Rhodovastum atsumiense: one gene and its partner. The protein of the gene in region 1 interacts with the protein of each later gene in a pairwise test. Links are inferred from orthologs where the notes say so. Each region holds a gene or a part of one and is shown on either strand. Other genes may lie near its edges.

What was found.
Region 2: the proteins of badI (region 1) and rfaD interact in binary tests that used the Escherichia coli proteins (3 or more experiments, as listed by UniProt). The link is inferred for Rhodovastum atsumiense from one-to-one orthologs.

Annotation. Positions count from the first base shown.
Region 1 is NZ_OW485601.1:371,853-375,166, forward strand. Bases 234-3,233 are described here. They hold badI (2-ketocyclohexanecarboxyl-CoA hydrolase), read right to left. Parts: upstream 2,130-3,233; coding sequence 1,338-2,129; downstream 234-1,337. Other genes in these bases: NBY65_RS01560 (electron transfer flavoprotein subunit alpha/FixB family protein), read right to left, coding at 234-552; NBY65_RS01565 (electron transfer flavoprotein subunit beta/FixA family protein), read right to left, coding at 567-1,316; NBY65_RS01575 (AMP-binding protein), read right to left, coding at 2,126-3,233. Also shown: more of NBY65_RS01560, read right to left, coding at 1-233; more of NBY65_RS01575, read right to left, coding at 3,234-3,314. UniProt on the Escherichia coli protein: Converts o-succinylbenzoyl-CoA (OSB-CoA) to 1,4-dihydroxy-2-naphthoyl-CoA (DHNA-CoA).
Region 2 is NZ_OW485601.1:3,218,160-3,221,292, forward strand. The notes cover bases 3-2,821. They hold rfaD (ADP-glyceromanno-heptose 6-epimerase), read left to right. Parts: upstream 3-834; coding sequence 835-1,809; downstream 1,810-2,821. Other genes in these bases: NBY65_RS14670 (NAD(P)/FAD-dependent oxidoreductase), read right to left, coding at 3-697; NBY65_RS14680 (ATP-binding cassette domain-containing protein), read right to left, coding at 1,850-2,821; NBY65_RS14685 (GTP-binding protein), read right to left, coding at 2,818-2,821. In the rest of the region: more of NBY65_RS14670, read right to left, coding at 1-2; more of NBY65_RS14685, read right to left, coding at 2,822-3,133. UniProt on the Escherichia coli protein: Catalyzes the interconversion between ADP-D-glycero-beta-D-manno-heptose and ADP-L-glycero-beta-D-manno-heptose via an epimerization at carbon 6 of the heptose.

The DNA of each region.
Region 1 (3,314 bases):
CCGCGACAGTTCCTCACCAAGAAAACGCGACAATTCCTGTGCGGGCGGTGGCGCGATGTGCTCGACCGGTGCCGCGTTGCCCTTCGGAACGGCGGGGAACACGGCAGTGCGGACCGTGACCACCTTCCGCGCATCGGTCGAGCGGACGACCTGCACCGCGTTGCCGGCATAGATCGGACGCTCGAACGTATCGGGCGCAATCACCTTGATGACATCGGAAATCTGCATCACGTCGAGCAAGGCGGCGACGCGTGGTAGCACGTTCCGGGTCGTGGTCGTGGATGGGGCCACGATCCCGTCGTAATCCCCGAAACGCTCGACGATCAGAGCCGCCAGTGGCTCGGGCAGGCCGTGCTGAAGCATGGCGTCGTCGGCCAGGAAAACCCGTGTGACGCCTGCGAGCGTGGCAGCCTCGGCCGCCACCTCAGCCACACCATACCCCGCGACCAGCACATGCACCTCTTCCCCCATCTGGCGGGCGGCGGTCAGCGCCTTCGCGGTCACGTCCTTGAGCGTGCCATTGGCGTGCTCGGCAAGAAGCAGGATAGCCATGGATGCGGGTCTCCTCAGATCACGCCGGCGTCGTTGCGCAGCCTGTGCACCAGCTCCGCAACCGATCCGATTTTCACGCCAGGCTGGCGGGGCGGCGGCTCCTGTGTCCGGATCACCTGCAGGCGAGGCGTCATATCCACGCCGAAATCGGCAGGCGTCTGCTCCGACAGCGGCTTCTTGCGGGCCTTCATGATGTTCGGCAGGGAAGCGTAGCGCGGCTCGTTCAGACGCAGGTCGGTGGTCACGATGGCGGGCAGGCGCAGCGCCACGGTCTGCGATCCACCGTCCACTTCCCGCGTGACCTTCGCCCATTCCCCTTCTACCTCCAGGTTCGAGGCAAAGGTTCCCTGGGGATAGCCGGTCAACGCGGCGAGCATCTGGCCGGTCTGGCTGCAGTCATCGTCGATGGCCTGCTTGCCCAGGATGACGAGGCCGGGCTGTTCCGCCGCGACCACCCCCTTGAGGATCTTGGCCACGGCCAACGGCTCCACGGGGTCGTCGGTGCGCACCAGGATGGCACGGTCCGCGCCCATCGCCAGGGCCGTGCGCAGGATCTCCCCGGCCTGCGCCGGGCCGATCGAAATCGCGACGATCTCGGTAGCAATCCCCTTCTCCTTCAGTCGGATCGCTTCCTCCACGGCGATCTCGTCGAACGGATTCATCGTCATTTTCGCGCCGGCCAGTTCAACCCCGGAGCCATCGAGCCGGACGCGTACCTTGACATTGTAATCGAGCACCCGCTTGACGGGGACAAGGATCTTCATGAACAACCGTCCCGTTTCTGCCTATTTGCGGACATGCCGGCGGAAATCGGGCTTGCGCTTCTCACGGAACGCGACGCCGCCTTCCTTCGATTCAGCCGTGTCGTAATAGAGACTGAGCGCCTGCATCCCCATCGCGGAGATGCCGCGGATGCTCTCGGTATCCGCGTTGAACGACCGCTTGGCGAGCGCCAGGGCGGTGGGGGAGCGTTCCAGCAGCTCGGCGCACCAGCGATCGACCTCGGTGTCCAGTGCCGCGTGCGGCACGACGGCGTTGACCAGTCCCATGGCGAGCGCCTCGGCGGCGGAGTAGCGCTTGCACAGGTACCAGATTTCCCGTGCCTTCTTCTCGCCGACGATCCGGGCGAGATAGGCGGTGCCGAAGCCGGGATCGACCGAGCCCACCTTGGGGCCGACCTGGCCGAACTGCGCCGTCTCGGACGCGATCGTGAGATCGCAGATCGTCGCCAGCACATTGCCGCCGCCGATGGCGAAGCCGTTGACGCGCGCGATCACCGGCTGCGGCACGTCGCGGATCAGGCTCTGCAGTTCCTCGACCGGCAGGCCGATGGTGCCGCGGCCGTCGTACTGGCCGTCATGCGCGCTCTGGTCGCCGCCGGTGCAGAAGGCCTTGTCGCCGGCGCCGGTCAATACGATGACGCCGATCGTGCGGTCCCAGCCGGCGCGCTGGAAGGCGTGGATCAGTTCCTCCAGGGTCTGTCCGCGGAAGGCGTTGTACTTGTCCGGCCGGTTGATGGTGATGCGGGCCACCCCGGCCGGCCGCACCTCGTAGAGAATGTCCTCGTAGCTTGTCATGATGTCCTCTCCTGGGGGATGCTGTTGCCAGCCAAGGCTCTTGCGATTTCACGCAGCCGGAATTTCTGCAGCTTGCCCGACGGCGTCCGTGGCATGTCGTCGACGATTTCCAGGCGCTCGGGGATGTACTGGATCGCCATCTTCTGCGCCTTGAGGTAGGCGACCATCTCCCCGAAGGTCAGTGACGCGCCCTCGCGCAGCTTCACGAAGGCACAGGCGCGTTCGCCGAGGCGTGGATCCGGGTAGCCGACCACGGCGACGATGGCGACCGCGGGGTGCCTGAACAGCAATTCCTCGACCTCGACGACGGGAATATTCTCGCCACCACGGATGATGATGTCCTTCGCACGGCCGGTGATGCGGATGTAGCCGTCCGCATCCAGGCGCGCGAGGTCCCCGGTCTCGAACCATCCCTCGGCATCGACCCGTGCCAGCCCGGGACGCTTCAGGTAGCCGACGAAATTGGAACAGCCGCGCACCTGCAACTGCCCTTCCTCGCCGACCGGAACAGGCATGTTGAGCGGATCGACCACCCGCACTTCCATGCCCTGCAGCGGGCAGCCATCGGTGCCGGCGACCTTCTCCTCGGGATCCTCGGGCCGCGTCGTCGTGACCGCGCCGTTCTCCGACATGCCCCAGGCCGACAGCACCGCAGCACCCAGCACCTCACGGGCCTTGGTGACCAGGGCCCGCGGGATCGGGGCACCGGCGGAGACAAAGATGCGCAGCGTCGGCGTCGCCGCGCCGGTGCGCAGGCAATGATCGGCGAGGTCATTGAGGAACGGCGTCGCCCCCATGGTGAAGGTCGCGCGCTCCTCGCCGATCTGCCGGGCCATCGTCTCCGGCACGAACACGTCCTGCAGCACCGCGGTCGCGCCCAGCATCGCCGGCAGCACCAGCCCATACATGAAGCCAAGCTGGTGCGCCATCGGCGATGGCATGTGGATGACGTCGTCCTGGCCCAGATGCAGACGCTGCGCGAAAGGGACCAGGTTCGAGAGCATCGTGTTGGAAGTGTGGGAGACGCCTTTCGGCTCGCCGGTGGTACCGGACGTATAGAGCAACTGGATCACCGCATCCGGCGACAGGCGGCGTGCCCGCAGCGTTGCCAACTCCTCCGCCGTTGCATCCGCGGCAAGCAGGTTCTCGAACGACTCGCTCGCCTCGCCATCCACCACGAACACA
Region 2 (3,133 bases), 2.8 Mb from region 1 along the record:
CCCGCACCGTGCCGCGGGCGCCGCGGACGATCCAGTTGCCCTCGACGCGATCGAAGCCGAGCACCGGCGAGCGGACGCAGATGCGCCCGCCCCGGCCGAGCACCGCGGCGGCGAGGCCGCGCGCCAGCGCCAGCGGGTTGATGTGCCCGCCGCTGCGGTTCCAGAAGCCGCCGTGCCAGTAGCCGCTGCCCATCATGTTGCGCATCTGCATGCGATCGAGCAGCTCGACCGGCGCGCCCCAGCGCTCCCACTGGCGCACGCGCGTTTCCGCGATGCGCATCCGCCCGGGCGAGTGCGCGGGCTGCACCCAGCCGGTCTGCTCGGCCTCGGCGGCGATGTCGCAGCGGCGCACCGTCTCGAACAGCAGGTCGGCCGAGCCGCCGAGCATGGCGGCGAAACGTTCCCCGGCGCCGCCGTAGCGCGCCACCAGGTCGTCCGGGTTCATCCGGGTGAGGGTGGGGATCACCTGGCCGTTGTTGCGGCCGGAGGCGCCCCAGCCGGGTGCCATGGCCTCGACCACCAGCACGTCGGTGCCGGCCTCGGCTAGGTGCAGGGCGGTGGACAGGCCGGTGAAGCCGGCGCCGATCACGACGACGTCGGCGCGTTGCTCGCCCTCGAGCACCGGCAGGTCGGGCGCGGACGGGGTGACCGCCGCCCAGAGCGAGGGCGGCCAGGGAACGGGATCGGTCTGGGGCATATCCGGGTGTACTCTGTGCTGCCTCGCAACACTGCGCCAGGACGGCGCCGAGGAAAAGCGGCCAGATGCGCGCGACCCCGCCGCCGTCATCTCATCATGCTTGCGGGCGGCGGGGGGATTGTCCTACTCCGGCAGGCATGATCCTGATCACTGGCGGCGCCGGCTTCATCGGTTCGAATCTGCATGCAGCGCTGGCTGCGCGGGGCCACGAGACGATCGTGGTCGATCGCCTGCGCAGCGACGGCAAGTGGCACAACCTCGCGCACCATCCGCCGACCGCGATTGTCGCGCCGGAAGAGCTGCAGAATTTCCTCGCCCTGCAGCCGCCGATCGAGATGGTGTTCCATCTCGGCGCGATCAGCGCCACCACGGCGACCGATGGCGACCTGGTCTGGCACACCAATGTCGGCCTGTCGCAGGAGCTGTGGAAATGGTGTTCCTCGCTCGGGGTGCGGATGATCTACGCCTCCTCGGCGGCGACCTACGGGGCCGGCGCACAGGGCTTCGAGGATGGGCTGGACGATCTTGGCAATTTGCGTCCGCTCAATCTTTACGGCTGGTCCAAGCACGCCTTCGACCTGAGCGTGGCGCGCGCCGTGGCCGGGCGGCGCAAGCGGCCGCCGCAATGGGTGGGCCTGAAATTCTTCAACGTCTACGGGCCGAACGAGTACCACAAGGGATCGCAGGTCTCGGTGGTGAAGGTGAAATACGACGAGGTGCGGCGCGGCCAGGCGCCGCGGCTGTTCCGCAGCGACCGGCCCGATGTCGCGGATGGCGAGCAGAAGCGCGACTTCATCTGGGTCGGCGATGTCGTGGACGTGCTGCTCTGGCTGCAGGACACGCCGGGCGTGAGCGGGCTGTTCAATGTCGGCACCGGCCAGGCGCGCAGCTATCGCGACCTCGCCCACGCGGTCTGCCGCGCGGGTGGGGCGAAGGAAGACATCGAGTTCATCGACATGCCGGCCAATCTGCGCGGCCAGTACCAGTCCTTCACCGAGGCGCGCATGGATCGCCTGCGCGCGGCCGGCTACACGAAGCCCTTCACCTCGCTTGAAGACGGCATCAACCGCTATATCACCGAGTATCTGGCGATGCCGGATCCCTACGTCTGATTGCGGGCGCCGCCGCGATGGCCGCGGCGGCGCACCGGATTCAGGTTTGCTGCCAGGCGGGCAGCAGCGTCTCGCCGCGTCGCACCGCATCACGCAGCCTCGCGAGGCGGTGGTCATGCGCCTGCAACTCGGCCTGCAGCGCCTGCTCTTCGGGCGAGGTCGCGACCACCGCGGCGATGCCGCCGTTGCGGATGATCACGCGCCGCGCGCCCGACAGCGCCAGCAGCGGATCATGGGTCGACAGCAGCACGATCTTGCCCCGGCTGGTGAACAGGCGCAGCGCCTGCCGGCGATCCACCCCGGCATTCTCGATCTCGTCGATCAGCACCACCGGCTTCGCGCTCAGCAGGGCGGCATCGGCGATCATCAGCGCGCGGGACTGGCCGCCGCTCAGCTGCGTCAGCGGCGTGGCGGCGGTGAACGGCTCGCCGGCCATGGCGATGGCGGCGTCCAGCACGGTCCGCGCCGCCGCCCGTGGATCAGCGACGCCACAGCTTTCGGCGTGCAGGGACAGGAAGTCCTCGACGTGCAGGTCCAGCACGAAATTCATGTTCTGGGAGATCTGCGCCACCAGCCGCGCCTCGGCCGAGACGCGCATGCGCGGGGCAGGGGTCGCGCCGTTGACCCGCACCACCCGGCGACTCGGCGTGTCGCCCTGGGCGAGGCATTCGATGTCGGCCAGCAGACGGCTTTTGCCCGAGCCGGTCGGGCCGACGATGGCCACCACCTCGCCCGGCCGCAGGCAGAGCGGGACCGCTTCCGGCTGTCCGTCCTTGTCGCAGCCTTGCGTCACCTCCAGGCATTCCAGCGTGATGCCGCCGCCGGCAGGGCGCGCGGCCAGGAAGGCGCGCAACTGCTCCTGCAGGGCCGCCAGGGTCCAGCCGCCTCCGTCCCTGACCTCCCAGGGGAGCGATTGCCAGTAGTCCTGCAGCGAACACGCGGCCGCCGGCACGGGCAGGCCGTGCCGGCGCAGGAAGTCCGTGTCCACCGTCATGGTCGCGGCGCCGGTCATGGTTCCTGCTCCTCGATGCGCATCCGGCGGATCACGCCGTGCTGGAACTCCGCGCCGATGCGGGTCTGGCCGAAGCAGTAGGAACAGACCGCGGCGGGCACGGAGAAACGCAGGCGCCCGCCGGTCAGCGCCGCTTCCTCCGGCGCGTCCCGCCACAGCATGGCGACTTCCCGGCATCCCTGGCCGGTGATGCCGTTGGCGAACAGGATCTCGGCGCGCGCGTTCACCTGGCGGATGCGGAAGGCGAAGACGTCGCGCTCGGCCTGGCTGACGATGTCGCCCTTCGTCACCACCACCAGGTCGGCGGTGCGC